Regions from separate parts of the Rhodococcus triatomae genome, predicted to be linked through region 1. Evidence: riboswitches for the same ligand, from Rfam matches in the RefSeq annotation. Region 1 holds a riboswitch; each other region holds the start of a gene.
What was found. Region 1 has a riboswitch for S-adenosylmethionine ahead of G4H71_RS17390 (bifunctional o-acetylhomoserine/o-acetylserine sulfhydrylase). Riboswitches for the same ligand answer to the same signal wherever they lie in the genome.

Region 1 (7,534 bases):
CGGAGGGCGGGGACCCACCGCCAGATCGCGGCCATGGTGACCAGCCCGATGATCGCGACGAGCGCGAAGGCCGCGCGCCATCCGAAGTGCTGGCCGAGCCACGCCGCCACCGGAACCCCGATCACGTTGGCCACGGAAAGACCCATCATCACCAGAGCGACGGACTTCGCCCGCTTGCCCGGCTCGGCGATGTGCGCGGCCGCCAGCGCCGCGAGACCGAAGTACGCGCCGTGCGGGAACCCGGCGAGGAACCGGGCCGCGATCAGCGTCTCGTAGGTCGGGGCGATCACCGATGCCGCGTTCCCGAGCACGAAGACGGCCACCATGCCGAGAAGCAGCGGCTTGCGCGGCAGCCGCGCGCCGAGTACCGCGATCAGCGGCGCACCGACGACGACGCCGAGCGCGTACGCGGAGATGGTGTGGCCGGCGACGGGCTCGGTGACCGACAGTCCGGCCGCGATCTCCGGCAGCAATCCCATGGCCACGAACTCGGTGGTACCGATACCGAATCCGCCCATCGCGAGGGCGATCAGCGCGAGCATCCGGTGCGACGGATGCAGCGACGGGGTGCCTACGCGCCCGGCGGGCTGGGTCGTGGTCGTCACTGTCACCGTTTCTCTCGTTGCTGGTGGTTCCCGTGGGGCCGGTCTGCTGATCGACGTGCGCAGCCGACGCGCCCGGAGCAGACTCGAACCATGGCAGTCGAGATGCGCACCGAACTCGCCGGTCTCCGCAAGAGCGCGCGCTGCGAACCCACCCCGAAGCGCGTCCGGGTGCGGTCCGGTGACGCGACGATCGTCGATTCGACGAGCGCGGTCCTCGTCTGGGAACCGCAACAGCACGTGCCGTCCTATGCATTCCCGACGGGGGATATTGCGGCGGACCTCACTCCCCGGACGCACACCGCCCGGGGTATCGAGTTCGATGTCGTCGTCGGCGGGCTGCGCGTCGGCCAGGCCGTGCGCCTCGCGGACCCCGGGCTGCAGGAGTACGTGCTGCTGCACGTCGACGACGGCCGGTGGTACGAGGAGGACGACCCGATCGACGGGCACCCGCGCGATCCGTTCCATCGGATCGACGTCCGCAGTTGTTCCCGGCTGCTGACGATCGGATGCGACGGCGAGAGGATCGCCGAGTCGGCGGACCACCGGATGCTGTTCGAGACGGGCTTCCCGTTCGCCCGGTTCTATCTCCCCGTCGAGCACGTCCTGATCGAGCTCGTCCCGAGCGCCACCCGGACCTGGTGCCCGTACAAGGGCGAGGCCACCTACTTCGACGCCCACGTCGGCCGCGGGGTGCTGCGCGACGTCGCCTGGAGCTATCCCACCCCGTTCGACGAGTCGCGGGCGATCACCGGGCTCGTGGCGTTCTACCAGGAGAAACTGGACGTGCGTCTCGAACGTCGGTAGACGTCGTCGGACACGGCGAACGGGCGGCTCCGCGGGCAGCGGCATCGCCGCGCCGGGAACCGCCCGTCCGTGGTGCGCTATCGGTTCGAGAGCGCCTTCTGCAGATTGACGTCGAGTGCTCCCAGGAACTCCTCGGTGGTGAGGTAGCCCTGGTCGCCGCCGACGAGCATCGCGAGATCCTTCGTCATCTGCCCGCCCTCGACGGTCCGGATGACGACGTCCTCGAGATCCTGGGCGAACCCGCGCACCTCGGGGGTGTTGTCGAGCTTGCCGCGGTGGTCGAGGCCACGGGTCCAGGCGAAGATCGACGCGATCGGGTTGGTCGACGTCGGCTTGCCCTGCTGGTGCTGACGGAAGTGGCGAGTGACGGTGCCGTGTGCGGCCTCCGCCTCGCAGGTCTTGCCGTCCGGAGTCAGCAGCACCGATGTCATCAGACCCAGCGAACCGAAGCCCTGGGCGACGGTGTCCGACTGGACGTCGCCGTCGTAGTTCTTGCAGGCCCAGACGTAGCCACCCTCCCACTTGAGCGCAGAGGCGACCATGTCGTCGATGAGGCGGTGCTCGTAGGTGAGCCCCGCAGCATCGAACTCGGCCTTGAACTCGGTCTCGTAGATGTGCTGGAAGATGTCCTTGAACGCACCGTCGTACGCCTTGAGGATCGTGTTCTTCGTCGACAGGTAGACCGGGTAGTTCTGCTGCAGGCCGTAGTTGAGCGACGCGCGAGCGAAGTCCTCGATGGACTTGGTGAAGTTGTACTGCCCCTGGACGACGCCACCCGCCTCGGGGAAGTTCACCAATTCGTGCTCGATCGGCTCGCTGCCGTCCGCGGGGGTGTACGTGATGGTCACCGTGCCCGGTCCGGGGACCTTGAAGTCGGTGGCGCGGTACTGGTCGCCGAATGCGTGACGGCCGATGATGATCGGCTTGGTCCAGCCGGGAACCAGGCGCGGGACGTTGGAGATGATGATCGGCGCACGGAAGATCGTGCCGCCGAGGATGTTGCGGATGGTGCCGTTCGGGGACCGCCACATCTTCTTGAGGCCGAACTCCTCCACCCGGGCCTCGTCGGGGGTGATGGTCGCGCACTTGACACCCACACCGTGCTGCTTGATGGCGTTCGCGGCGTCGACCGTCACCTGGTCGTCGGTGGCGTCGCGGTACTCGATGCCGAGGTCGTAGTAGTCGAGATTCACATCCAGATACGGATGGATGAGCTTGTCTTTGATGAACTGCCAGATAATGCGTGTCATCTCGTCGCCGTCGAGTTCTACGACGGTGCCCTCAACCTTGATTTTGGACATGGGTGCTTCGCGTCCTCCTGAGTTTCCTGGGTCGCTGTAGGAAGTTTCCCTGGTTGCACGACCACGAACGCACTTTGTGGGTGAGTCCGCGAACGATTCGATTATCAAAGCTAGCCGGTCGGGGTCGACCTCGGCGAGACCGGTCCCAAACAAGACAAGCGTACTGCTATGTCCGGAAACTTCAACCGGCGGGGCATGGAACAGGTTACTACCAATGGGTAACTTTCCGCAGATGGAAGGCGTGTTCGGTGCCGGTTCGGGCGCTCGGTCGACAGCGGTTAAGATCGACGGAGGTCATGAGCGTCAGCATCGAGCCCCGGCTGGCTGGCCGGCAACCCTCCACCGCGGTGGGGTGCCCCGGGTGATGACCTGGTTCCCCGATCACAGGGTCGGGAGACAAGCGCGGATCCACGTGGAGGTGTCAGCCATGAGTTGCCCGTCGGCCCCGAATTGCCTGTCGGCACCGCATCGCCTGTCGATACCGCATCGTCTGTCGACACCGCATTGCTCGCCGTGGACGAATTGCCACTGTCGTAGGTAGTCGCCAGTCCAGACCACTGCAGGCAGCCGCACGACGCGCACCCACCCCGGAGCATTCACCATGACCGAGAACTGGTCGTTCGAGACCAAGCAGATCCACGCCGGACAGACCTCCGACGCCACCACCAAGGCCCGGGCGCTGCCGATCTACCAGACCACCTCGTACACGTTCGACAACACCGATCACGCGGCGGCGCTGTTCGGGCTGGCGGAGCCGGGCAACATCTACACCCGCATCATGAACCCCACCCAGGACGCGGTCGAACAACGCATCGCCGCCCTCGAAGGCGGAGTCGCGGCACTGTTGCTCGCGTCCGGACAGGCAGCGGAGACCTTCGCGATCCTCAACATCGCCGGATCCGGCGACCACGTCGTCTCGAGTCCGCGGCTCTACGGGGGCACCTACAACCTCTTCCACTACACGCTGCCGAAGCTCGGCATCGAGGTCTCGTTCGTCGACGATCCCGACGATCTCGACCAGTGGCGCGCGGCCGTCCGACCGAACACCAAGGCGTTCTACGGCGAAACCGTCTCGAACCCGATGAACGACGTACTCGACGTCCCCGGGATCGCGGAGGTCGCGCACGCGCACGGGCTGCCGCTCGTCGTGGACAACACCGTTCCCACGCCGTACCTGATCCGTCCGCTCGAGCTCGGTGCGGACATCGTGGTCCATTCGGCGACCAAGTACCTCGGCGGACACGGCACCGCGATCGCCGGGGTGATCGTCGACGGCGGCACCTTCGACTGGACGGTCCGGGACGAGGAAGGCCGGGACCGATTCCCCGGCTTCACCCACCCGGACCCGAGCTATCACGGAGTGGTCTTCGCCGAGCTCGGGCCTCCCGCGTTCGCGCTCAAGGCCCGCGTCCAGTTGCTGCGCGATCTCGGCTCCGCGGTCTCACCGTTCAACGCGTTCCTCATCAGCCAGGGCATCGAGACCCTCAGCCTCCGCATGGAGCGTCACATCGCCAACGCTCAGGCCGTCGCGGAGTTCCTCGAAGGGCAGGCCCAGGTCACCTCGGTGAGCTACGCCGGGCTCGAGTCGTCACCGTGGCACGCACGCGCACTCGAGCTCGCCCCGAAGGGCACCGGCGCGATCGTCGCGTTCGAACTCGCCGGCGGGCTGGAGGCAGGCAAGCGATTCGTCGACGCCTTGACGCTGCACAGCCACGTCGCCAACATCGGGGACGTGCGTTCGCTCGTCATCCACCCGGCATCCACGACACATTCGCAACTGTCCGCGCAGGAGCAACTCGCAGCAGGCGTCACCCCCGGCCTGGTGCGCCTGGCGGTCGGGATCGAGGGCATCGACGACATCCTCGCCGATCTGCGTTCCGGACTGACGGCGGTCGGATCTTGACGGCGACATCGGTGCACGAGCTGCTGCTTCCCGACGGCCGGCTGAGCACCGTCGACATCGGCCCGGTCGAACTCGAGAGCGGATCCACCGTCGAGTCCGTGTCGCTCGCGGTCCAGCGCTGGGGCGAGCTCTCCCCCACCCGCGACAACGTGGTGCTGGTCGAGCACGCGCTGACCGGCGACTCCCACGTCGTCGGACCCGCCGACGACGTCCACCCCTCCCCCGGATGGTGGGAGGGCATGATCGGCCCCGGCGCGCCGGTCGACACCGACGAGTGGTGCGTCGTGGCCGTCAACGTCCTCGGCGGCTGCCGCGGATCCACCGGCCCCGGCTCGCTCGCACCGGACGGCCGTCCCTACGGCAGCCGATTCCCGTACACGTCGATCCGCGACCAGGTCACGGCCGAGCGCATCCTCGTCGATCTCCTCGGGATCGACCGGCTCGCGGCGGTGGTCGGCGGCTCGATGGGCGGCATGCGCGCGCTCGAGTGGGCCGTCACCCACCCCGACCGGGTCTCGGCCGCGCTCGTGGTGGCCGTCGGCGCCCGGGCCACCGCGGACCAGATCGGCACCCAGACCACCCAGATCGCGGCGATCACCGGGGACCCGGACTGGCAGGGTGGCGACTACTACGGCACCGACCGCGCGCCCCGCGTCGGGCTCGGCATCGCACGCCGGATCGCGCACCTGACGTATCGCACCGAGCACGAACTGGACAGCAGGTTCGCGAATTCCGCCCAGGACGGCGAGGATCCCTGGGACGGCGGTCGCTACTCCGTGCAGAGTTACCTCGAATACCAGGCCGACAAGCTCGTGAGCCGTTTCGACCCGGGGACGTACGTCCTGTTGAGCGAGGCGATGAACCGACACGACGTCGGCCGTGGTCGCGGTGGGATCGCCGCCGCGCTGGCGCGGATCACCGCGCCCGTCATCGTCGCGGGCGTCGATTCGGATCGGCTGTATCCCCTGAGGTTGCAGGAGGAGCTCGCCGAACTGATCCCGACGAGCGGCGACCTTCGCGTGCTCGAGTCCCGGGACGGCCACGACGGCTTCCTCACCGAGGCCGAGGCGATGGCCGAGTTGCTGGGCGAGACCATGACACTCGCGCGCGCGGGACGTTAGCGCCGGGGCGAGCCCGCTGTTGCCGCGTCCGGCGAACGCCCCGCTCCCGCGATCAGCGCCCTTCGATCAGGCTCCCGGCCCTCGGCTGAACCGGCCCTTGCGACCACCGGCCTATTCGAGGCGCGAACTCGCCTCGTATCGGCGACTGGATCGGACCCGGGCACCGCATCGGGTCGTGCACCACTCCTGGTTCCGGCGACGCGGAACAAAGAACATCCCACAACTGGGCGCGTCACACAGTCGCACCGCGAACTCGTTCGTCGAGCCGATGAGCCGCAGCGTCTCGCGTGCCACTACCGCATCGGGCGGGCAGTCCGCGCGATCGACGTGACGGACCACGCCACCCTCGTCCATTTTCAGAACCACGGGAGCACCCTCCGCGAGAGCGTTGAGGCGAATCCTCACCCGCGCCGGTACGTTACCCGACTCGCCAACTACGACAAGCGACTCCCGGACGAGAGACCTCCACTCGACAAGCTGATCCGTCGGTACGTCGGCGATGCGACGGTCGACAACCGAACGCCATCGGTGCAGAAGTCGGGCATCGGTGAAGAAGTCCACGTCGGGACGAGTTCCGGCGTTGCGAACGATCGTGTTCGCGAGATCGAGTGCACAGTTCTCACCGATCCACGGCATCTCCTCCAAGTCGCGAATCACCACACTCACACTAACGGTTTCAGCCGAACGAAACCATGATACTGTCTCGCTCACGGTTTTGATGGACAAACCCGTGATAATAGAAGGAGTGCACGCGATGCCCCCAACGATCGAGTACGTCCGTTTCGACGCCTCCGACCCGGATCTCCTCCTCGCAGGGCGGGAATCTCTCATCGAGGTTCTCCGAGAGCGGTACGGCAGTGATTTCCTCGGCGCGCACCTGGCCCGCACCGACGACGGGTCCCTGATGGACTTCCTCATCTGGTCCTCACCCGAGGCTGCCGCGCGCGCAGCCGAGGAAATGCCCCGGCACGAACGAACACAGGGCTTCTTCCGCCAGATCGGCCACGTACACGAGATGCGGCACGGCGCGGTCCTGCACACCGCATAGTCGCCGACCACCGAGGAATCCGGACGCCGAAGGAGGCTGGGGGCGTGCCCACCGCAGACGAGTTGTTGAATGCACGATCAGTCTTCGCTCTGAGCACATGTCTGCGCCGAGCAGGCGGCGGGCCGACCCGCACGCTACTCGGATGCGCCTCCCGCCTCGGCGGTCTGCGGTTCTCGGAGCGTGTCACGATGACACGCGACGCGATCCTCACGGACCTACCTTCCGAGTTCCCCACTTTCGCCACTGTGCTGCGCGCGGCACTGGACCAGAACGACTTCACCGGATGGATGACTTTCCCGGTGAACGAAGCGGTGGCTGTCCGGGGAGCGGAGTCAGCCGATCGCGCACTCGAACTGCTCGCCGCCCTGACACCGCGGCTTACCGCCGAATCCGCGATTCGGCCGTTCTTGCGGGCTGACCTCGACCTCACACTTCGTACCGCGGAATCCTGGACGAGCAACCCTGATCCACATGTCCGTCGGCTCGCCAGTGAGTCGACCCGACCACGCCTGCCGTGGGCAGTGCGTGTTCCCGAATTGACCGCGAACCCCGCGAGAACCAGAAAGATCATCGACGCTCTGCGCTTCGACGACTCCGAATACGTACGCAGATCGGTGGCGAATCATCTCAACGACGTCAGCCACCACGATCGCGACCTCACGATCGACATCGCCGCGGGGTGGGCCCGCCAGCCCGACGACTTCACCCCCTCGGTTCTTCGCCGCGGCCTGCGCACTCTTGTCAAGAAGGGG
Region 2 (7,534 bases), 590 kb from region 1:
GTGAAGGCCGCCCACAGGACGCCGAGCGCCTGCGCGAATCGAAGTGCCAGGTAGCGGGTCATCGCCGTTACTCGCTGATCCAGGTGTCGAAGAACTGGAGCCGCGACGACGCCTCGAACTTCAGGTCCTGCACGCGCGGTCCCGCCCCGATGGCCTGGGAGAGCTCGACCGTCGGGATCCACAGCCCGTTGTCCAGGACTAGTTGCTGCGCGCGAGCGAGGATCTCGTTGCGCTCGTCGGCGTCGATGGTGGTCAGCTGTCCCGCCAGAGCCTCGTCGAGGTCCGGGACGGGCCCGCGGTTGTTGAGGTTGCGCTGGTCGAGCCCGAACGACGTGCGCAGGATGTCGCCGTCGGCGCGGGTGCTGTTGTAGTAGGTGGCGACGAAGTCCTTCGAGGCCTGCCGCGCCTGCGTCTCCGGGGTGGGCACCAGATCCAGTTGCAGGTCGATGCCGACGTTGCGGACCTGCTGCTGCACCAGTTCGAGAATCGCCTGGTTACCGGCGAAGACGGAGCTGAACATCACCGGGAAGGCGAGTGGGCGTCCGTCGCGCTCGCGGATCCCGTCCGGACCGAGTGTCCAGCCGGCCTCGTCGAGCAGAGTGTTCGAGCGGTCGGGGTCGAACGTGACGTCGTCGAGTGCGACATAGCCCGGGGTCCGGCTCGCGAGGGTACTGGTCGCGGGCTCGAAATCGGGTCCGAGCACGGTGTCGACCAGTTCCTGCCGGTCGATCGCGGAGACCAGCGCGGCGCGGACAGCGGGATCGTCGAGCGGCGCCTCGGCGATGTTCGGCTGGAATCCGAAGGGAGTGCCGGGGTTCGAGATGGTCAGGATCTGTCCACCCACGGCCTCGATCTGCGGCGCATCCTGCGGGAGCGCATCACTGATCGCGTCCAGCTGGTCCGAGGCGAGAGAGCCGGTGCGCACGCCGGATTCGGGGACGATGGTGAACTCGATCCGGTCCAGATAGGCCTCGCCCTCGTGGCCGAACACCTCCGAGCCCCAGTCGTATCCGGCGCGCTTGGCCAGCGTCACGGACCGGTCCTGCTGATAGTCCTCGTACACGAACGGCCCGGTTCCCGCGATGTCGCCGGTGCACCTCTCCTCCGCGGTGAGCTCAGTCGTCGCGGCCGAGAGGATTCCCAGCTGGGGAGTGGACGAGGCCTGCAGGAACTGTGCGTTGGGAGCGTCGAAATCGACCTGGGCGGTGGTGTCGTCGATTGCGGTGGTGCCCGCGTACCCGCTGAGATAGCTCGCGCCGAGCGGTGCCTTCGCGGCAGTGAGCGTGTCGGCGATCGAGTCGAAGGTGCGTTTGACGGAGTCGGCGGTGAACGGCGTCCCGTCACTGAACGTGACTCCCTCCCGGAGACGGAAGGTGAAGGACGAGGCGTCCTCGTTCACCTCCCAGCTCTCGGCGAGCCAGGGCGTCAGCTCACCGGTGTCCGGGTCCTGGTCGGTGAGCGAATCGACGACCTGACGCGTGACGTAGATCGTCTGGTTGGTTCCCGACTGGGCGGGATCCGCGCACGTCGGAGCCTGGGACAGGCCGTAGCGCAGGGTGCCACCGGGCTGGGCGGGGCCGGCGGCGGCGCTTCCCGAATCGGTTCCGCCGCAGGCGGCGAGGGTCGCAGCCAGCACCGCGACGCCGACGACACCTCCGACGCGGGTTCGGCGAAGCGGCGACGGCAAGGACGTGTGGGACACAGGGATCTCCGTGATCTCGATGGGAAGGATCGGGAAGGGGGAACGGTGCGGCGAGACGCGGGTCAGCGTCGACAGATCGACGCAGACAGCCGGCCCAGGTCGACGTGCCTGCGCGCCCAGGCTCCGGTGAAGCCCTCGCTCGTCATCGGCCGACCGCCCCGAGTGGCCGGCTCGGCAGGTCCCGGCGCAGCACCGGAGCCACACTCGACTGGAAGAGCTCGAGGCCGCGGCGATGCTCCTTGTCGGGCAGACCGTTGCGCTCGGCGGAGAGATGGATCACCTCGTGACCGAACTGCTCGTGGTAGCGGTGCACCTTGTCGATCACCTGTTCCGGACTCCCGATCAGAGCCGAACTGCGCTCGACGAAGTCCTCGACCGTCTCGAACACGACGGGCAGTCCGTGCCCGCGGGCGAAGTCGAGTTGGGCAGCGTGGATCGGCCGCCACGCGTCGATCGCGTCCTGCGAGTTCTCGGTCACGTGGAAGCCCGCGGTACCGGCTCCCACGAGGGCGTCGACCGGGTCGTGGCCGTAGTGGACCCACCGCTCCCGGTAGTACCGGACGAGTTCCGCGTACGGCTCGATCGGATTCGTGACGTTGGCGGAGAACAGCGGGTCCCCGTACCGAGCGGCGAGGTCCACGGACTCGCGGCTGGTCGCGCTGCCGTGCCAGATCCGCAGCCGCGGTTGCAACGGCCTCGGAAGAGTCACCGCGTGCTCGAGCGGGGGACGGAAACGTCCCGTCCAGGTGACGTCCTCGCTCTCCCACAGCCGCCGCAGCAACTCGTACCCCTCGCGATTGCGCTCCCACTGGTCGTCCGGGGTGACGTGGAACAACTCGGCCTGCGCGGTGCCGTTTCCCTTGCCGATGATCAGCTGCAGCCGACCACCGGACAGGTTGTCGAGCGTCGAGTAGTCCTCGAACGCCCGCACCGGATCCAGCAGGCTCAACGTGGTGACCGCGGTCCAGAGCGCCAGGGTCTCGGTGCGTGCCGCGATGTTCGAGAGCACGACCGGCGGCGACGACGACAGGAACGGATGCTCGTGCCGCTCACCCACCGCGAACCCGTCGTATCCCAGTTCCTCGGCGAGCACGGCGGCATCGACCACCTCGCGCAGCCTCTCGGAGGTGGACTGCTTCTCGCCCGTCACCGGATCCGGCCTGTGCACGATCAGGCTCATCAGCAGGAACTTCACGAATACACCCCCGACACGGCGGGGCGGGCGCACGAACACGCACGAGAGTTCACAACGATTTCCTTCCCATCGATCCCGGCGGTAGCACCCGCACCCGAATCCCCGCGGCGAATGCGCGAAGTCCGGAGGGTTGCTGCGACGTCAACGAGCCAGGTCTCTCGGTCGCTCTGGATGGCAACCCGAACTCTAGGCCCGGCCGGCCAGGTCGTCAACTCGTCAAACACTCACTCCCGCAATGATTTAGCCGATAGAATCTGGGTGAATTCAAACCGTGACGACGGGCCGCGAATGGTGTTCGATGGGCCTCTCACCCGTCCGTCACCTACTCGGGACGGGCCGGTAACGTCGCTGTGATGACTTGGTGGGAATCGCTGGTGATCGTGCTCGCCGGCCTCGGCGCCGGGGCGATCAATGCCCTCGTCGGCAGCGGCACCCTCATCACGTTTCCCACCCTGGTCGCGTTCGGGGTGCCGCCGGTGACCGCGACCATGTCGAACGCCGTCGGGCTCGTGACCGGCGGGATATCCGCAACCTGGGGGTACCGGCGCGAGCTCGCCGGTCAGGGCTCGCGACTGAAGTGGCAGATCCCGGCATCGCTGCTCGGTGCACTCGGCGGCGCGTGGCTGCTGCTGCACCTGCCGGAGACGGTCTTCGCGCGCGTCGTGCCCGCACTACTCGTCGTCGCTCTCGTCCTGGTGGTGTTGCAGCCGCGGATTCAGCGTTGGGTCGGTGCCCGCGAGGATCTGCCGCTGTCCCGGACGCGGCTGCTGCTCCTCACCGTGGGCACCTTCGCCGTCGGTGTCTACGGCGGCTATTTCACCGCGGCCCAGGGCATCCTGCTCATGGGCGTGATGGGTGCGATCCTGCCCGAGTCCGTGCAGCGGATGAACGCCGCGAAGAATCTGCTCGCGCTCGTCGTCAACATCGTGGCCGCGGCGGCCTACATCGTCGTCGCGGGCGACCGGATCAACTGGCAGGCGGCCGGGCTCATCGCCGTCGGATCGGTGGTCGGCGGGGTCCTCGGCGCCCGCTACGGGCGGCGACTGTCCCCCGCGGCACTGCGAGCGACGATCGTGGTCGTCGGCCTCGTCGGGTTGTGGCGACTACTGGCCTGACCGGTCACACTGCCAGCGCCCTGGCAGGGTGACGGACGACGAGGAACGCCCCGGCTGGACCTACCTCATGGACATGGACGGAGTCCTGGTCCACGAGGACAAGCTCGTGCCCGGCGCCGACTCCCTCGTCGCCGAGCTGCGCGAGAACGGGACGCCGTTCATGGTGATCACCATTGAGGAATAACTTCTCAGCTGGCAAACCACCCGGAGATCGAGGTCAGGATGATTTCCCAGAAGTTCCACACGTTCACGGCTAACCCTTTCGACCTGGTGAACGATACGCTCTGTGATGCCCGTCACACAGGAGAAGCGCGATGCCACTCGACTCCCGGGTTCGCTGGTTTCAAACGATCGGTGATCGCCCCGAAGAAGATTTCGGATGCGATCTCGAAGGCGTCGACCAACAGCAGGCGAAAGACTATATCCGCCAGACTTGCAACTACGTCCGGGCCGACTTTCCGTCTGTCGACGTGAACCTGCGGATCTTTCGGAAGTTCGACCAGAAGGTCACCAGCCTCGAAGTCGAAGCCGCCCTCTCCGATGGAACCGTCATCGTCCACCGGTGGGTCATCGAGCGGGCGTGCCACGTCGAAGGGTGCCCCGAGGTGTCCGTCGCTACCGAGAAGAAGGCCCGGGTCTGCGACACCCACCGCACACCGAAGAAGGAGAAGGCCACATGAGGAAGAACAGCGCCTGGCTGGGGATCGTCGCCGGAGCGCTCGGACTGGGTCTGATCCTGGCGCTGACGATCGGGTGCAGCAGCAGCGATGCCGGATCCGGACCACCGACAGCGGCCTACACGGGAGAGGTGGTCCCGCCGCACGATCCGTACAGCACTGCCGGCGTGTGGAAGGTGCCCGAAGACATCAAGCCGGGGCGATACGCGGTCACCGAGGGATTCGGGGCGATCACTCTGGCGTGGGTGGGGATCTGCCCCGACCGCTACTGCGACGCCGGCTCTACAAGCTTCCCGCCTGCGCTTCGCGACACCGGGTTCGCCTACGCGCCGTCCGGTGGGGGTACGGCCTACATCGTGGTACCCGACGATCCCACAGTACTCGCCGTCAGGAACATGGGCGTGATCCTGACACCAGTGGAGGAATGATGACCACAGCCAAGCAAGACCCGCCGGGTGTCGCCCTGATCGAGCTGGACCGGTGCCGCCGAGGTGTCGCCCGCTGGAGCGCCTGGGATCGCACGTTCTGATTCGGCAGACGAGTCGCGCTGATGCTGTTCCTGTCCGGGCTCGGACTGTCCGTGGCGCCCCAGGTGTTCGGGCTGAGCCTGATCGGCACCGCGGCACAGTTGATGGGGATTGGTGTGCTCATGGGGTTCGTCAGCTGTCCCCGAACGCGCTGCGTGCCGTGATCGTCGGGTTGTGGCGACTGCTGGCCTGACCGGTCACACCGCCAGCGCCCGGCGGGGTCTGCGGCGCATACTGGCAGGGTGACGGACGACGAGGAACGCCCCGGCTGGACCTACCTCATGGACATGGACGGAGTTCTGGTCCACGAGGACAAGCTCGTGCCCGGCGCCGACTCCTTCGTCGCCGAGCTGCGCGAGAACGGGACGCCGTTCATGGTGCTCACGAACAATTCGATTCGTACGCCACGGGATCTTCGCGCCCGGCTGCTGCAATCCGGTCTCGACATCCCGGAGTCCTCGATCTGGACGTCGGCGCTGGCCACCGCCAAGTTCCTCGGCGACCAGCGCCCGGGCGGCACCGCGTACGTCGTCGGCGAATCGGGGCTCACGACCGCGCTGCACGATGCCGGGTACGTCCTCACCGACAACCACCCCGATTATGTCGTGCTCGGCGAAACCCGCACCTACTCGTTCGAGGCGATCACCAAGGCGATCCGCCTGGTCGAGGGTGGCGCCCGGTTCATCGCCACCAACCCCGATCCGACGGGGCCGTCGCGGGACGGGGTGCTGCCGGCGACCGGATCGGTGGCCGCCCTGATCACGAAGGCGACCGGCCGCGACCCCTACTACGTCGGCAAGCCGAACGCCCTGATGATGCGTTCCGCGTTGCGCGCCATCGGTGCGCATTCCGAGCACACACTGATGATCGGGGACCGGATGGACACCGACGTCGTCTGTGGGCTCGAATCCGGCATGCGCACCATCCTCGTCCTCACCGGTATCTCGAGTACCGCATCGGTCGAGTGGTTCCCCTACCGGCCGACCGCCGTCATCGGATCGGTCGCCGATCTGGTGGGCCGCACCGACGACCCGTTCGGCCCGCCAGGGGACTGACCCGCTCGGTGGCATCTTCGCCCACGGCTCCGTATCGGTGGGTACTGGATAGTGGATCTCCACAACATTCATCGAGGCGTATTCGTCGACACCACAACTCGTCCTCGGCGAACGCGCATTTCACAGGCCCGCAAGGCATCCCGTACCTTGTTCACCAACCTACGGTGCAGTAACCTTACTAAGTAGTAACTTAGTATCCGGCGACGCCACATGCGCGGAAGGAGACCACGATGCCGATACCGCTCCGCAGGGTTCACGAAATCCGAGATCTCCTCGACGCTGCGGGAGACGAATGGCGAAGCAGGGCAGCGAAACTCCCGGAGATCCGGACGGTCAGCGAGCCCGGACTCACACCTGAGATCGCGTGGCTCGACGACAGGGTCAGCCACGCGACCGGAGATCAGCATTCACTTCTCTACCGCGACTACCTCAGCGGCCGTTGGTATTCCACCGGTTCGGTGGATTCGGATCCGCCCACGCCCGGACAAGCATCAGGGGCACTGCCGAGGTGGTCACGGCGCAGCGGGCCTACCGCCCCCGACCAGAGTTCACCGCACTCGAGGTGACCGAGCTACGGAGCTGCGTGGTCACGCCGCCCGGCCGCGCTCCAGCACTCGCACGCTGACGGCAGCGAGCAACGCAACGGCCGCCACCACCGCGCTCGTCACCGCGACCGCGGTCGACGGCGCCGTCGCCTCGTCGCTGCGGGCCACGGCGATCCATACGAGCCCCCAGGCAATCGCCACTGCCGGCGCGAGCCGTCCGTGGCCGGCGGTGGCCAGCACGACGGAGACGACGCCCACGACGACGAGCACCACGATCGCCCACGTCGTCGCTCCCAGCCCGAACGGATCGATGCCCTCGGACGCGAGTGCGGCGGCGATGTTCGCCACCACCGCCACGCACACCCACCCGAGGTACAGGAACATCGTGCCGTCGGCGACCACGGCCTCCACCGTCGACGCCGGCGGATTCGACACGAACGATCGGAAGATGACGACGAGGGTCGCCAGGAGCGCGAGGATGACCAGCACACTGACCCACAGCAGGTCGAACTGGATCGACAGTATCCAGGCGGCATTGAGGATCATCGCGAGCGCGATCCACCAGCCGGCCCGCCGCTGGCGTTCGTTCGCCCGCTGGGCGGGGAGCGCCTGCCAGATCGCGTAGGCGACGAATCCGACGTAGACGACGCTCCAGATCGAGAATGCCGGACTCGCGGGCGCGACGGCCGTCGCGCCCGGGGCGAGAGCCCCTCCCGCC
Region 3 (7,534 bases), 1.9 Mb from region 1:
GGACTACCGGGCAGCACTCGGACGCCATCCGGCAGGAGTCACGATCGTGACCCTCGACGCCGGCGCAGGGCCGGTCGGATTCACCGCGACGTCGTTCGCCTCGGTGTCGCTGGACCCTCCATTGGTCACGTTCAACATCGCCGAGACGTCGTCGAGTATCGGGGCGCTGCGCGGGGCGCGCTCACTGGTCGTCCACCTTCTCGGTGAACACCAGCAACATCTCGCCCAGCGATTCTCCCGCAGCGCGGCCGAGCGATTCGCGGACGAATCACTGTGGGGGCGGCTGGACACCGGCGAGCCCGTGCTGCACGGCACCCCGAGCTGGCTGCGAGCGGAGGTGGACCAGCTGATCCCCGTGGGCGATCACACCCTCGTCGTCGGGCTGGTCACCCGCGTCCACTCCGACGACGAGGACGAGACCGCGTCTGCCCCGCTGCTCTATCACCGGGGTCGCTATCACAAACCGACGGAGCTCTGACCGAACAGATCCGGCCGGGCGGACCGGAACGCTCCGGCTCAGGACGCCAGTTCGCGTTCGCGCGGCGCCAGCCCGAAGCTACGCAACGCCTGATCGACGGCCTCCGATGTCGTGGTCAGGCCGCGGCTCTCCAGCCACGGCAAGGTGGTGTCGACGACCTGCTCGAGCACCCCGGGAAGGGTGAGCGGAAGCAGGGTGACGCCGTCCGCGACACCGGCTGCGGTGATGTCGGCGATCAGCCCGGCGAGACCGAGCGGAGTGCCGACGTACTGCAGCGAGACGGGGGTGCGCGGTGCGCCCCATTCGGAGTCCAACCGGGCCAGTTCCCTGCGGGCGCTGCGCGCGTCCGCCGCGATGAGGACCTCGAGATCGACGAGGACGGTGACGTCGTCGGGGTCCCGCCCGTCGTCGGCGAGTTCGGTGCGGATGCGGGCTCGTTCGATCTGAGCCTCACGCAGGTCGGCTGCCCGGATCCGCACGACGTGGCGCGGGTAGGCGGACAGGTCGAGACGTTCGCTCTCGGCGACGGGAACAGTGAGGTCGAGCCAGTAGTCCGGGCCGATCACCGGACGGGTGCCGACGGCCGATGCCGAGGCGGGATGGTGACCGGAGCCCGCCAGCTCCACTGCGACGTGCAACTGGCGGAGCGAGGTACGGGTACGGAGAGAGGTGTGCGACATGGGGATTCCTCGAGGAATGTGTAGGTGAACGACGCTGACGGAAAATCGGTCAGTTCGGACACATACCCGACGAGGTACGGCACAGATCCACGTGCCGACGGCACCACAGAGCGCGCTCCGCGCTCTCGGTCCGTGATGTCATGCGGCCCATGCTAGCGCGTTTCGCCGCCGGTGGGAGTGCCGCCGGTCACCCGCTCGGCACCGTCGTGCGCGCCGCCGCGGGTCGCCAGTTCGGCGAGGGCGTCGACCAGCCGCCGCACGTCCTCCGACCCGGTGCCCAGCCCCAGGCTGGCACGCACCGCGCCGCCCGGCAGGCCGAGCCGATTCAGGACGGGGTGCGCGCAGAACCTGCCGTCGCGGACTCCGATCCCGTGGTCGGCCAGGTAGGCGGCCACCTCGCGCGGCGCGACGCCGTCGACGGTGAAGGTGACGATCCCGACAGAGTCCTCGGCATCACTCCACAGCCGGAGCAGACGCACACCGTCGATGCAGCGCAATCCCTCGGTGAGCTGCGCGGTGAGTGCCGCCTCGTGCCGGGTGATCTCGTCGAACCCGATATCCGTGAGGGCCTCGCAGGCCGCCGCGAGTCCGGCCGCACCGAACAGGTTGGGCGTGCCCGCCTCGTGCCGGGCCGGCGACGCCGCCCACTCGGTGTGGTCCAGGGTCACGTCGCGGACGGCACCCCCGCCGGCGAGATACGGCGCCGCGGCATCGAGCCAGTCACGCCGACCCACCAGCACGCCGGCACCGAACGGTGCGTAGAGCTTGTGTCCGGAGAAGGCGAGGTAGTCGATCCCGCTCGCCGCCAGGTCGATCCGACGATGCGGAGCGAGTTGGGCAGCGTCCACCAGGATGCGGGCACCGCAGGCGTGGGCGATCTCGGCCAGCCGTGCCACCGGGAGGATCTCGCCGGTGACGTTGGAGGCGCCGGTCACCGCGAGCAGAGCGGCCGGGCGGGAGCAGAGTTCGCCGACCAGGGAGCGGATCGTCTCCTCGATCGTGTCGGAGGCGACCACCACCCGGGAGTTCTTCCACGGCAGCAGGTTCGCGTGGTGTTCGACGTCCAGGACGACGACGTCACCGGGCACGCACGCCGCCAGCAGGTTGAGCGAGTCGGTGGTGTTGCGGGTGAAGACGACGACGTCGTCGCCGGGGCCTCCCCCGGTGCGGGCACCGACGAACTCCGCGACCGCGACGCGGGCCTGCTCGTAGGCGTCGGTCGACACCTGCGACGCGTATCCGGCGCCGCGGTGCACGCTGGCGTAGGTGGGGACCAGTTCCCCGATCCGGGCGCCGACCTGCGCCAACACCGGGGCACTGGCCGCGTAGTCGAAGTTCGCGTAGCGGCACTGTGCGCCACTCGGGAGCGGCACACAGGTGCCCGAGACCTCGGCGAGCGGGGCGATGTCGGTGGTGCAGCGATCCAGTACAGCAGTCATGTCGAAATCCCTCGTGGTCAGGGACTCGTCGGGAACGGCAGCGCCCACGGAAATGGGACGTGGATCACCTCGGAGTCCGCGCTTGCCGGGCTCTGCTGAGCCGCAGCCAGGTCGTCACCCGGAGCACCCCACCGCGGAGGAGGGTTGCCGACCAGCGAGCCGGGGCTTGATGCTGGTACTCATGACCTGTGAGAGAGGTTGGCAGAAGTCCGGCGCGCTGTCAAACCCCCCGTCCGCTCACTCGCGGCTCACCTCGGCCAGGCGGCGTTCCAGGAATCGCCGCCGATTCTCGTTCACCGTTCCGGCGATCGCGTTCCGGTAGTGCACTCGCGACTCCTCGAGCCGTCCGGCGCGGCGCAACAGGTCCGCACGGACGGCGGACATCGCGTGCGCGGGTAGCGGTGAACGCGCCGACTCCAACCGGTCCACCTCCGCGACTCCCGCCTCAAACCCGTCCCGAAACCCCAGTGCCACAGCCCTGTTCAGTCGAACCACCGCCGAGTCGCCGTAGCCGAGGAGTGCGTCGTACGCGTCGACCAGCGCCGCCCAGTCGGTCGATTCCCACGACGGCGCGAGGGCGTGCACCGCGGCGATCCGGGCCTGCGCACCGTAGCGCCCGGCACCACGGCGCGACGCCGCTCGCAGACAGGCGATCGCGGCACCGATCTCGGCCCGGTCCCACCGGCTGCGGTCCTGCTCTTCCAACGGGACGACGTCACCGCGGACGTCCACCCGCTGACCGCGACGACTGTCCTGGAACTGTATGAGCGCGAGGAGCGCCCACGCCTCGGATTCGTCCGGCATCAACTCGCACAACAGTTTTCCGAGCCGGATCGCCTCGTCACACAGCTCGTCGCGCACGAGGACCGTTCCGGCGGTGGCGGCGTATCCCTCGGTGAACACGAGGTGGATACACGCCAGAACCTGCTCCGTCCGTTCCGGCAGCTGGTGATCGGGCGGCACCCGGAACGGTATCGACGCCTCGCGAATCTTGGCCTTGGCACGGCTGATCCGCTGCGCCACCGAACTTTCCGCGGACAGCAGGAGCCGGCCGATCTCCCCCGTCCCCAACCCGCACACCAGTCGCAGTGTCAGCGCCACCTGTGAGGCCGGGGACAGCGCAGGATGCGCGCAGGTGAACAGCAGGCGCAACTGGTCGTCGCGGACGGTCCATCCCGGCTCCGGTTCGGGGTCGGGGGCGGGCCACATCGTCATCGCTTCCCTCTCCCGGCCCGCCCTCCCCGATTCCCGGCGGAGGCGGTCGAGAGCGCGGTTGCGTGCCACTGTCGTGATCCACGCACCGGGCCGCTCCGGCACACCTGTCTCCGGCCACCGGCGGACCGCCTCGGCGAACGCCTCCTGCACGGCGTCCTCCGCCAGGGACAGATCGCCGCACATCCGGGTGACCGCACCCACCGACCGCCCGAACTCCTGCCGGAAGATCCGAGCCGGATCCGGGTCGCCGGAAGGCAGACGACTCCCGCCCGTGCCCATCGCCTCACCCGGTCTCGTCGACGATTCGGCGCAGTTCCACACAGCCCCGTTCGCCCAGCGGGATCCGAGAGGCGAGGGACACCGCCGTGTCGCGGTCCGGCGCCCGGAGCACGTACAGGCCGTTGGCCACCTCGACCGATTCGGTGTAGGGGCCGTCGCTGAGCAGCAGTTCCCCGTCCCGCACGCTCGCCGTGGTTGCCGCGCGTGGTGGGTACACCGCGCCGCCGCCTCGGATCGCGTCGCCGGCCCACTCCCCGAACTCGCGGTGTTCGGCTGCCCCGCGCTCCCACTCGGCGGTGCCCGGCGGGGTGGCGTCGGCCGCCGGTTCCCGGATCAGCGCCAGCCACAGCCCCGACGTGTCCGAGGCCGGCGACCACTCCGCCAACGGCCACACCTCGGTGTGCCCCGAGGCCGTGTCCGGGATGGCCCGGACCAGCTCCAGCACCGAATCGAGGTCGTCGGCCTCGAGGACGTAGAAGCCACCGATCACCTCGGCCAGTTCGGCGAACGGGCCGTCCGTCACCAGTCGCCCGTGCCCGTCGTTCCGGATCGTCACCGCCTCGGACGTCGGGTGCAGGGCGCCACCGCCGACGATCGCGGACTGCGACTGCTCCCAGAACGCCTCGTGCCGGGCCACCGAGGCCTCGAACTCGGGGGTCCCCGGTACCCACTCCGGACCCTCTTCCTCACCCATCAGCAATGCCAGATAGTTCACGGCTTCCTCCTCCGCTTTCGCCTCGTCGTGTCGAGAATCCCCGTCCCGACCGGAGGGCGCAGCGCCCTCTACCCAGACGACGAAGTGGGCACACTCACTTCGACACACCCTGCACATCGACACACAGCGGGCACGGGACAGGTGACGGGTGAAGAATGAACCAGGAGGACGAGTTCTCGGGCTCGTTCACCGTCCGGTTACCGAACCGTGAGATAACCACGGAACGCGGCTGCCGGTCGCAGGCGACAACCCTGTCGCCCAGTGTCTGCCGTGAACGCCCAGTGCGTCTCCAGTGAAGGAAGTCGATTGTCTCTTCAGTCGCCGACGGACCAGGTCCCGTCGCAGCAGGTCCCGCAGGAGTTGCTGCGGGGCTCCTTCGCACCTCCCGCACGCACGCTCGTCGACATCTTCCGAGCGAGCGCGGAGGCGGATCCGGACGCGGTCGCGATCGACGACGGCACGCTCGAGCTGACCTATCGGGAGGTGCTCGACGAGATCGATCTCGGGGTCCAGGCGCTGACCGAGGCCGGGGTCGGCGCCGGGGACCGGGTGGGGATCCGCATGCCGTCCGGCTCACACCGGCTGTACGTGTCGATCCTGTCGGTGCTCTCGGCGGGCGCCGCGTACGTCCCCGTCGATGCCGACGATCCCGACGAGCGCGCCGAACTGGTGTTCGGTGAGGCAGGTGTCGCCGCGATCATCACCGGGAGCGGGATCGAGACCGGAACCGGAGGCAATCACACGGCCGACGGTGACACTGCCCCGGACGTGCGCCCGCCCTCCCTCGACGACGACGCGTGGATCATCTTCACCTCGGGGTCGACGGGAACCCCGAAGGGCGTCGCGGTCACCCACCGCAATGCCGCAGCTTTCGTCGATGCCGAGGCTCGACTGTTCCTGCGCGAGAACCCGATCGGCCCCGGGGATCGCGTCCTGGCCGGGCTGTCGGTCGCCTTCGACGCCTCGTGCGAGGAGATGTGGCTGGCCTGGCGCCACGGCGCCTGCCTGGTTCCGGCGCCGCGCTCGCTCGTGCGCAGCGGGATGGACCTGGGCCCGTGGCTCGTCACCCGGGACGTCAACATCGTGTCGACGGTGCCGACCCTGGCGGCGCTGTGGCCGGCCGAGGCGCTCGAGGCTGTGCGGCTGCTCATCTTCGGTGGCGAGGCGTGCCCGCCGGAACTGGTCGAGCGCCTCGCCACGCCGGGCCGCGAGGTGTGGAACACGTACGGACCGACGGAGGCGACGGTCGTCGCGTGTGGTGCGCTGCTGGACGGCACCGGGCCGGTCACCATCGGCCTCCCCCTCGACGGCTGGGACCTGGCCGTCGTCGATGCCGACGGTGCGCCGGTGTCCGAGGGCGAGGTCGGCGAGCTGGTGATCGGTGGCGTCGGTCTCGCTCGCTACCTCGATCCGGCCAAGGACGCCGAGAAGTACGCGCCGATGCCGTCGCTGGGCTGGGACCGCGCGTACCGCAGCGGCGACCTGGTCCGGCTCGAACGATCCGGCCTGCGGTTCCAGGGCCGCGCCGACGACCAGGTCAAGCTCGGCGGACGTCGCATCGAGCTGGGCGAGGTCGACAATGCCCTGCAGAATCTTCCCGGCGTCGCGGGCGCCGCGGCCGCGGTCCGCCGGACCGGCGCCGGCCACCAGGTGCTCATCGGCTACCTGGCCGGCACCGACCCCGATTTCGACCTCGTCGCCGCGCACGCCGCGCTCGGCGAGCACCTGCCCGCCGCGCTGGTTCCCCGGCTGGCGCTCGTCGACGAGCTACCGACCCGGACGTCCGGGAAGGTGGACCGCGACGCGCTGCCGTGGCCGCTTCCCGGTGCGGACGACGACTCGATGGACGCGCTCGGACTCGGCGAGACCGCGACGTGGGTCGCGGGCCTGTGGGCGGACATCCTCGGTGCCCGGATCAGCGGACCGAAGAACGACTTCTTCGAACTCGGCGGGGGTTCGCTGGCGGCGGCCCAGCTCGTCACCGCGCTGCGCGAACGGTTCCCGGAGGTCACCGTCGCCGAGTTGTACGACCGGCCCCGACTGGGTGCGCTCGCCGACTACCTGGACGAACTCGCACCGACCGCGGCCGTCGAACCGCGCACGGTCGTCCCCACACCGCGGGCCGGTCAGTGGGCGCAACTCGCGGCGACCGTGCCGCTGGTGACGCTCACCGGCCTGCAATGGGTGACATGGCTGGCGATCGCCAACAACATTCTCGCGTGGTTCGCGCCCGTCCCGTGGGCGCCGACACTGTCGTGGTGGATCGTGCTGGTGGCATTCGTCGCCTTCCTCACACCACTCGGCCGGATGGCGATCTCGGTGGCGGGGGCCAGGCTCCTGCTCCGGCGCGTCGAGCCCGGAACGTACCCGCGCGGTGGCAGCGTCCACCTCCGGCTGTGGACTGCCCAGCGGCTCACCGAGGCGAGCGGCGCGGCCAACCTGTCCGGTGCACCCTGGATGACCTACTACGCGCGGGCACTGGGAGCGAGGATCGGTGCCGGTGTGGACCTGCACACCCTCCCCCCGGTCACCGGCATGCTCGATCTCGGGGACGGCTGCTCGGTCGAGCCGGAGGTGGACCTGTCCGGACACTGGATCGACGGCGACGTCGTCCACATCGGCGAGATCAGGATCGGCGCCGGCGCGTCGGTGGGCGCCCGGTCGACGTTGTTCCCGGGCACGCGGATCGGGAAGAACGCCCACGTCGCCGCGGGCTCCGCGGTGTCGG
Region 4 (7,534 bases), 1.2 Mb from region 1:
CGGAACTGGTTCCCGAAGACGAGGGCCGCCAGCGCGTGGAGGATGATGAACAGGCCGAGGGTGAGGATCACCGGGTTCATCGGCCGGGAGTTGTCGACGTACCGGACGACCAGGCGCTCGACGGCCGCGCCGAGCACGAAGCCGCACACCAGCGCGGCACCGAAGCCGACCCAGTACGAGTATCCGGCGTCGATGACCACGAGCGCGATGTAGGTGGTGACCATCGCCATCGGCGCCTGAGCGAAGTTGACTATCCGCGTCGATCGCCAGATCAGTACGAGCGCGAGCGCGAACGCCGCGTAGATCATCCCCGACGTCACGCCGTTGATGAGAATGGTGAGTAGTTGTTGCACCGAGATTCGTCCTTTCGGTGTCCGAATTCGCTGTGGTTCCGAGATATTCGTGACGGCTCGAACTCGAGGGAGTCGTCAGAATCCGAGGTAGGCGTGGCGGAGTTGTTCGTCGTCGACGAGTTCGGATCCGGTGCCCTGGAGCGCCACCTTCCCGAGTTCGAGCACCACCGCGTGCTCGGCGATCGACAATGCGCTTCGGGCGTTCTGTTCGACGAGGACGACGGTCAGACCGCGGCTCTCGACGAGGCGGCGCAGGGCATCGAAGATCTGCTCGACGATCAGCGGCGCCAGACCCAACGACGGTTCGTCGAGAAGGAGTAGCGACGGCGTCGCCATCAGGGCCCGCCCGATCACCAGCATCTGCCGTTCTCCACCGGACAGTGTGTGCGCCTCGGCCTTTCGACGCTGATCCAGAGAGGGGAACATAGTGTACACGTCGTCGAGACTCACCGGCGGTGCCGCCGGGTAGCGCCCCAGCGCGCCCAGTCGGAGATTCTCCTCGACGGTCATCTCGGCGATGACGCCGCGTCCCTCGGGGACGTGCGACATCCCCCGCCTCGACATCCGCTCGGCAGGGACACCGACCAGTTCGCGTCCCCCCATCCGGATACTGCCGGCAACCGGTGTCAGCAGACCGGAGATCGTGCGCAGCAGGGTGGTCTTTCCGGCCCCGTTGGCCCCGAGAATCGCCGTGACAGCTCCCTCGGGAACACTCATCCGGACGTCACCGAGAGCGGTGATCGGCCCGTACCGCACCGTCAGCCCTTCGATCTCGAGAGCGGCCCGGGTACCAGTGGTGGCGGTCATGCGGTCACCTCGTTTCCGAGGTAGGCGGCCAGCACGGCCGGATCCTCGCGTACGTCGTCCGGTGCCCCGGAAGCGATCACCTTGCCGAAATCGAGTACGACGAGGCGGTCGCACACACTCATCACGAGATCCATGTGGTGCTCGACCAGCATCACCGACATCGACTCGGTGAGACCGCGGATGAGCTCACCGAGCTCGTCCATCTCGTCACCCGACAGTCCGGACGCAGGCTCGTCCAGCAGCAACAGGCTGGGGCGGCCCACCAGCGCCCGCGCGAGGGCGACGCGCTTGCGCACCGCGTAGGGCAGGCTCGGAGGCAGTCGGTCCGCGTAGGCGTCCACCCGCAGCTCGGTGAGCACCTCCATCGCCCGTTCACGCACCGCGCGGTCGTCCGCCGCACCGGCGGGCAGGCCGAGGAGGCCGGTGAAGAACCCGGCCCTGGCGAGGCGGTCCGCACCGATCATCACGTTGTCCAGCACGGTCATCCGATCGAAGAGTCCGAGCCCCTGCAGTGTGCGCCCCATTCCCAGCGCGGCCAGCCCGTGCGGGCGGTGCCGGGGAATCGCCCGTCCGAACCGGGTGACCGTCCCGGATTTCGGGGTCACGAATCCGCACGCGACGTTGAACAGGGTGGTCTTGCCCGCGCCGTTCGGACCGATCACGCCCAGGACCTCGCCGGGCCGTACGGACACGCTGACGTCGGACAGGGCGACGATGCCGCCGAAGGCCACGGTGATCGAAGACAACGCGAAAAACCGATTCGCTCGAGTCCGGTTCGGGTTCGGACATGGGGTCACTCCTCGTCTCGGGACACGCTCCGCATACAGAGAGTTGACACTCGCCTCAGGTGGGTGAGCGCTTGCTTAGTGTGCTCGACGTAGGTTGTGATGTCAATCACGAATCGACACCGCAGGTAGTGTGCGAGGTGCATCGGCGGCGGTGCGGCGACCTACGTACGCGGGGAGAGGATCACGATGGGAGCAACACCTGCCGACACCACCTCCACGGGATCGGCACCGGAGACCTCCGAGGAGGCGAGCTCCGAGGACCGGCTACTGCGGGCGGCCACCGACCTGTTCTCCGATGTGGGATACGAGGCCACCCGTACCCGCGACATCTCCACCCGCGCGGGCATGAGTCCGGCGGCGCTCTACGTGCACTTCCCATCGAAGGAAGAGTTGCTGTTCCGGCTCATCCTTCGATCCACCGAACGCTCACTCGCGATCGTCACGGACGCGGTCGAGGCCCACACCGAGCCGGTCGATCGGATCCGGGCGCTGGTCAGGGAGTTCAGCAAGGTACACGCCACGAAGTACCAGCGGGCCCGGATCGCGCAGTACGAACGCCGGCATCTCACCCCCGAGCACCGCGAGGCGGTATCGGAGATCCGACGGCAGATCCGCCTCGTGACACTGCGCGAGTTGCAGGCGGGAATCGATCGTGGCGACTTCCTGGTGGACGATCCGCGAGTCGCAGGCCTGGCGATCATGTCGCTGTGTGCCGACATCTGCCGCTGGTATCGGCCGGACGGCGAGTTCACTCCCGACGAACTCGGCAACATCAACGCCGATCTGGTGCTCCGGATTCTCCGCGTACCCGGCTACTGAGCCGGCCCCTTCCGTACCTCCACGCGAAGACCCCCTGCATTTCCCCAGGCAGGAGACCGGCAACCCGCAGCAGGCACACCTTGCGGAGCCAGGACTTGTGCAGTTGAACAAGTGTCCGTATAAATACTCTGTGATGTGACACACCTCACTTCCGGCGCGGGGCCGGGGGTGATCTCGCTCATCGAACGGAGTCGTTCATGTCCTCAGCTCAACGCGCCCTCTCACCCCTCCGCCGGGGTGCCGCGGCGTTGTCCGTCGCGGCCCTTCTCACCGGCGGTCTCGCCGTCGGAAGCGGTGTCGCCGCCGCCGACACGGCGTGCGGAACCTCCGCCACCCGGGTACAGAACGGGGCGGCAGGACTGGTCGGGATCCAGCTGACCAAGGAGGTCCTCGGCGACGGCACGGTCGCGCCGGGCGGCACCGTCACCTACCGGACGACGGTGTCCACGGCCAGGGGTGTCCCACCGCTGCTGCGCGGAATCGCCGACTATTCGCCGCCCGGATTCGTCGTCGAATCCGCCACGGTCAACGGATCCGCCGTCACACCGGCGGTGAACGTGGACACCCGCAAGGCGTCGGTGAGCTCCGGGCTGGGCTGGCTCATCAATGGCAGCAACCGGGCGGTCTTCGAGATCACCTACCGGGTTCCGGCCAACGCACAGGTCGGCACCGTGCACGACAGCGGCGCCGCCATGACACCGGATCTCTGGGGCGAACAGACCTGGAATCCGATCGGAGTCTGCACGACGATTCGCGGCAAGAATGCCGGCGAGGCCGTCGTCGGCAGTGTCGAGGGCGCCGGATTCGGCTCGTCCGGACCCATCGCCAACGGGTCGTCCGGATCGTCGATCATCAACGACCCGAGTGGATTCATCGCCGACATCATCACCCAGGTGATCAGAAACGGGAGCTGACACCCGCTCCACCCCAACCGAAACGACCTCGACCCCCACCGGGTCGGGGTCGTTTCGCATGCGACGTGCGGCTTCGGTTTGGACACCAGGCTGATTCAAATTGTCGACGTGCCACCCGATGCTGGTCTAGCGTTCGGAACGCCATCCAGAGCGGCCGAGAGACCTGGCTCGTCGACGCCGCAGCAACCCTCCCGTTCTCGGGTGCGGGTGCTACCGCCGGGACCGATGGAACGACTCGCGATCGTCTGACCCCGAAAGGCCTGGATCGATGCCTGCCCACTCTGGTGTTCCGACATGAGCGCCCCGACCGAGACCCGCGCGGATCACGGTGTCACTCGAGGCGACGCGGACCTCGTCGTCGCCCGGACCCGGCACCCCTGGCGCTGGGCGCTCAGCGCGCTGGTCCTGGTGCTCGGGGCGCAGTTCGTCCACGGTCTCGCCACCAACCCGGGATGGGACTGGCCCACGTTCGCGGAGTACTTCACCGCCGATTCCGTGCTGCGCGCACTGTGGATGACGGTCAAGCTCACGGTGTGGGGAACGCTTCTCGGATTCGGTCTCGGCGTGCTCGTCGCCCTCGGGCGCCTGTCGAGCAGCATTGTCCTGCAGACGATTTCCTGGCTCTACATCTGGGCCTTCCGATCGATCCCGCTGATCGTCCAGTTGCTGTTCTGGTTCAACATCGCCTACCTGTACCAAACACTCTCGGTAGGTATACCTTTCGGACCGGCATTCTTCGAGTTCGAGGTGGGCGGAGTGATCTCCGGGTTCACCGCCGCAGTGATCGGTCTCGCCCTGCATCAGGCCGCCTACTCCGCGGAGATCATTCGCGGCGGGATCATCTCCGTCGATCCCGGGCAGGTGGAAGCAGCCAAGGCACTCGGCATTCCGCGCCGCAGGCAGTTCCTGAAAATCGTGCTTCCCCAGGCGATGCGGTCCATCCTCCCGAACGCAGCCAACGAAGTGATCAGCCTGTTCAAGGGCACGTCGATCGTGTCCACGATGGCCATCGCCGAGTTGTTCTATCAGGTCCAGGTGATCTTCGGACGAAACGGGCGCGTCGTCCCCCTCCTCATGGTGGCGACCGTCTGGTACATCATCCTCACCACCGCACTCTCCGTCGTCCAGTACTACGTCGAGCGCCACTACGCCCGGGGCTCGGCGCGGGCTCTCCCGATGACCCCGCTACAGAAGATCCGGGCACGGTTCGCCGAGATCGCCGAGCGCGGCCCCGCCCTCCCGCGGGGAGGTGGCACGCGATGACGGACGAGAAGAGCACCGCCCCTTCCACTGCCGCCGCCCCGGCGCTCGCTGTCGACGTGCGCGGGGTACACAAGTCCTTCGGTTCCCTGAAGGTTCTCGACGGCGTCGACCTCCAGGTGGGAACCGGAGAGGTCACGGTCATTCTCGGGCCCTCGGGATCGGGGAAATCCACTCTCCTGCGCACGCTCAACCACCTCGAGAAGGTGGACCGGGGCACGATCCGCGTGGGCGGCGACCTGATCGGGTACCGCAGGCGAGGCAACAAGCTCCACGAACTGCGCGAGACGGAGATCCTCCGCCAACGGTCACGGATCGGGTTCGTCTTCCAGAACTTCAATCTCTTTCCACACCTGACCGTTCTCGAGAATGTCGTCGAGGCACCCGTATCCGCACAGCGTCGGCCGCGCGACCATGTCGAGCGCGAGGCGATCGCCCTCCTCGAGCGAGTCGGCGTTGCCGACAAGGCACACGACTATCCACGCCAGCTCTCCGGCGGACAGCAGCAACGAGTCGCCATCGCGCGGGCTCTCGCCCTACGGCCCACGGTGATCCTGTTCGACGAACCGACGTCGGCACTCGACCCGGAACTCGTGGGCGAAGTCCTCGCCGTGATCCGGGGGCTCGCCGAGGACGGCACGACGCTCGTGATCGTCACCCACGAGATCGGGTTCGCCCGCGAGGTCGCCGACACGGTGATCTTCATGGATCACGGCGTGATCGTCGAACGCGGGACTGCCGAAGACGTGCTCGACGATCCGCAACACGCACGTACCCGCGCCTTCCTGGCCAGCGTCCTGTGACCTGGTCGATCACCCCGCCCACACCCCACCACGAGAAGGTCACGATGTCCCTACTGCACCGCCCCATCACGTTCCGCCGGCCGACGTCACCGCCCCGACACGCCAGGGCACTGATCGCCGCGCTCTCCACCACCGCGCTCCTGGCCGTGGCCGCGTGCGGCTCCGACGCAGAGGCCGGTTCGGCTGCTTCCGATACGGCTGCCGAAGGATACAACCTCACCGCGGACCAGGATCGGATCACGACGGACGAGGTCCCCGAGATCGCGGCCAAGGTGCCGCAGGCCATCCGCGACAAGGGCACCCTCGCGGTCACCGGGGCAGCAGGATCCGTTCCCCCGCTTCGCTTCTACGCAGAGGACGACAAGACCATCATCGGCTCCGAGACCGACTTCGCGTACCTCATCGCGGACGTCCTCGGCCTCGAGGTCGAGCTCACCGCCGCGGATTGGGCACAGAACTTCGTCCGCATCGACTCGGGGGCCGCCGACGTGTTCATCTCCAACGTCACGGTCACCGAGGAACGCAAGGAGAAGTACGACTTCTCGACGTACCGCCTCGACAACCTCGCTTTCGAGGTGAAGAAGGACAGCGGCATCGTCGTCGAGGGCCCCGAAGACGTCGCGGGCCTGAAAGTGGGCGTGAGCTCGGGAACGAACCAGGAGGCCATTCTGGTCGCCTGGAACGAGCGGAACGTGGCCGCAGGTCTCGAGCCGGCCGAGATCCTCTACTACCAGAACGCTTCCGACTACTACCTGGCGCTGGGATCGGGACGCATCGACGGGTACTTCGGGCCGAACCCGGCGTCCGCCTTCCATGTCGCCCAGTCCGGTGAATCGGAGATCGCGGGGACCTTCTCCGGCGCAGGCGAGGACCTCCAGGGTGAGATCGCGGTGCTGACCAAGAAGGACAATGGTCTGATCGAAGCGATCAACGAGGCGATCAACCATCTGATCGACAACGGCACCTACGCAGAGGTTCTCGACAGGTGGGGCATCTCCAACGAGGCCGTCGAGGTTTCGGTGATCAACCCGCCGGGGCTTCCGAAGCAGTAGTTCGACATGACCGGAACCGAGCGACTACAGGTGCGTTTCGTGTGGCAGGACGACCCGACCGCCCGGCCGAGGAGATCGGCCCGCATCCGTTCGAGAAGTACCTCTGAACCGGGAGCCGGACACCCATTCGGCCTGGAGACGTCGGTCGCGACTACTACTGCCGCGACTACTCCTGCTCGGCGCGCTGCCGTTCTTCTTGAACAGCTGCCTCGGCGCGCGCCTTCTCCGCAGCGGCCTCCTTCTCGGCGACTTCCCGCTGCGCGTCGGCCTTGTCCTGTTGAGCCCGGCCTTCCCGTGTCAGCTCGTCGTCACCCGCGACGGCACCCGCGACCTCTTTCGCCTTACCCTTGACGCCTTCCACGACGCCCTTGACTCCCTCGGTGGGACCCGAATTTTCCTCCGGCACAGAGCGACACCTCCTCGGTCTGGTTCGGTCGGACAGTCTGTCGTGCGCGTGGCACGCCTCTCGACTACCCGCGATCGAGCGCACCGAAACACCGAGGCAGCACCATCGCCCATATCTCGAGGTCATCGACTCGATCCTCCGACGGGAGGGCGAATACGGCCTCCTCCGGCGTCACTACGCTGTCGTTGTGAAGACGCTCTCGAACGTGTCGGTGATCTCGGTGCTGTGTGCGGTGTCGATCTGGCTGTTCGTAGCGCCACAGCTGCTGATCGGCGGCGTGATCGAGCTTCGGGCGCCCGTGGAGTTGATGGTCGTGCTCCCGACCCTGGTGG

Region 2: linked by a shared signal. The riboswitch ahead of G4H71_RS14490 (LLM class flavin-dependent oxidoreductase) and the one ahead of G4H71_RS17390 (bifunctional o-acetylhomoserine/o-acetylserine sulfhydrylase) in region 1 are both predicted to bind S-adenosylmethionine.
Region 3: linked by a shared signal. The riboswitch ahead of G4H71_RS07975 (aminotransferase class V-fold PLP-dependent enzyme) and the one ahead of G4H71_RS17390 (bifunctional o-acetylhomoserine/o-acetylserine sulfhydrylase) in region 1 are both predicted to bind S-adenosylmethionine.
Region 4: linked by a shared signal. The riboswitch ahead of G4H71_RS11300 (amino acid ABC transporter permease) and the one ahead of G4H71_RS17390 (bifunctional o-acetylhomoserine/o-acetylserine sulfhydrylase) in region 1 are both predicted to bind S-adenosylmethionine.

Annotation. Positions count from the first base shown of each region.
Region 1 covers NZ_CP048814.1:3,645,438-3,652,971, reverse strand. Annotated here, with positions in the region: gene G4H71_RS17405 (MFS transporter) at 1-542, opposite strand, end outside; gene G4H71_RS17400 (DUF427 domain-containing protein) at 696-1,409, shown strand; gene G4H71_RS17395 (NADP-dependent isocitrate dehydrogenase) at 1,487-2,710, opposite strand; SAM riboswitch class IV at 3,003-3,119, shown strand; gene G4H71_RS17390 (bifunctional o-acetylhomoserine/o-acetylserine sulfhydrylase) at 3,312-4,613, shown strand; gene metX (homoserine O-acetyltransferase MetX) at 4,610-5,734, shown strand; gene G4H71_RS17380 (CGNR zinc finger domain-containing protein) at 5,846-6,460, opposite strand; gene G4H71_RS17375 (hypothetical protein) at 6,489-6,782, shown strand; gene G4H71_RS17370 (YhaZ family DNA alkylation repair protein) at 6,971-7,534, shown strand, end outside.
Region 2 covers NZ_CP048814.1:3,058,153-3,065,686, reverse strand. Annotated here, with positions in the region: gene G4H71_RS14500 (ABC transporter permease) at 1-62, opposite strand, end outside; gene G4H71_RS14495 (ABC transporter substrate-binding protein) at 68-1,702, opposite strand; gene G4H71_RS14490 (LLM class flavin-dependent oxidoreductase) at 1,845-2,897, opposite strand; SAM riboswitch class I at 2,961-3,075, opposite strand; gene G4H71_RS14485 (sulfite exporter TauE/SafE family protein) at 3,251-4,012, shown strand; partial or broken gene G4H71_RS14480 (HAD-IIA family hydrolase) at 4,080-4,184, shown strand; gene G4H71_RS14475 (hypothetical protein) at 4,327-4,692, shown strand; gene G4H71_RS14470 (hypothetical protein) at 4,689-5,117, shown strand; gene G4H71_RS14465 (hypothetical protein) at 5,240-5,380, shown strand; gene G4H71_RS14460 (HAD-IIA family hydrolase) at 5,498-6,271, shown strand; gene G4H71_RS14455 (TspO-related membrane protein) at 6,859-7,534, opposite strand, start outside.
Region 3 covers NZ_CP048814.1:1,700,356-1,707,889, forward strand. Annotated here, with positions in the region: gene G4H71_RS07965 (flavin reductase family protein) at 1-478, shown strand, start outside; gene G4H71_RS07970 (LLM class oxidoreductase) at 517-1,158, opposite strand; gene G4H71_RS22875 (putative leader peptide) at 1,208-1,309, opposite strand; gene G4H71_RS07975 (aminotransferase class V-fold PLP-dependent enzyme) at 1,311-2,597, opposite strand; SAM riboswitch class IV at 2,671-2,784, opposite strand; gene G4H71_RS07980 (RNA polymerase sigma factor) at 2,835-4,091, opposite strand; gene G4H71_RS07985 (YciI family protein) at 4,096-4,806, opposite strand; gene G4H71_RS07990 (Pls/PosA family non-ribosomal peptide synthetase) at 5,113-7,534, shown strand, end outside.
Region 4 covers NZ_CP048814.1:2,405,765-2,413,298, reverse strand. Annotated here, with positions in the region: gene G4H71_RS11325 (branched-chain amino acid ABC transporter permease) at 1-353, opposite strand, end outside; gene G4H71_RS11320 (ABC transporter ATP-binding protein) at 429-1,160, opposite strand; gene G4H71_RS11315 (ABC transporter ATP-binding protein) at 1,157-1,906, opposite strand; gene G4H71_RS11310 (TetR/AcrR family transcriptional regulator) at 2,135-2,767, shown strand; gene G4H71_RS11305 (hypothetical protein) at 2,965-3,681, shown strand; SAM riboswitch class I at 3,820-3,913, shown strand; gene G4H71_RS11300 (amino acid ABC transporter permease) at 3,976-4,944, shown strand; gene G4H71_RS11295 (amino acid ABC transporter ATP-binding protein) at 4,941-5,744, shown strand; gene G4H71_RS11290 (ABC transporter substrate-binding protein) at 5,789-6,796, shown strand; gene mbp1 (microaggregate-binding protein 1) at 6,963-7,202, opposite strand; gene G4H71_RS11280 (hypothetical protein) at 7,390-7,534, shown strand, end outside.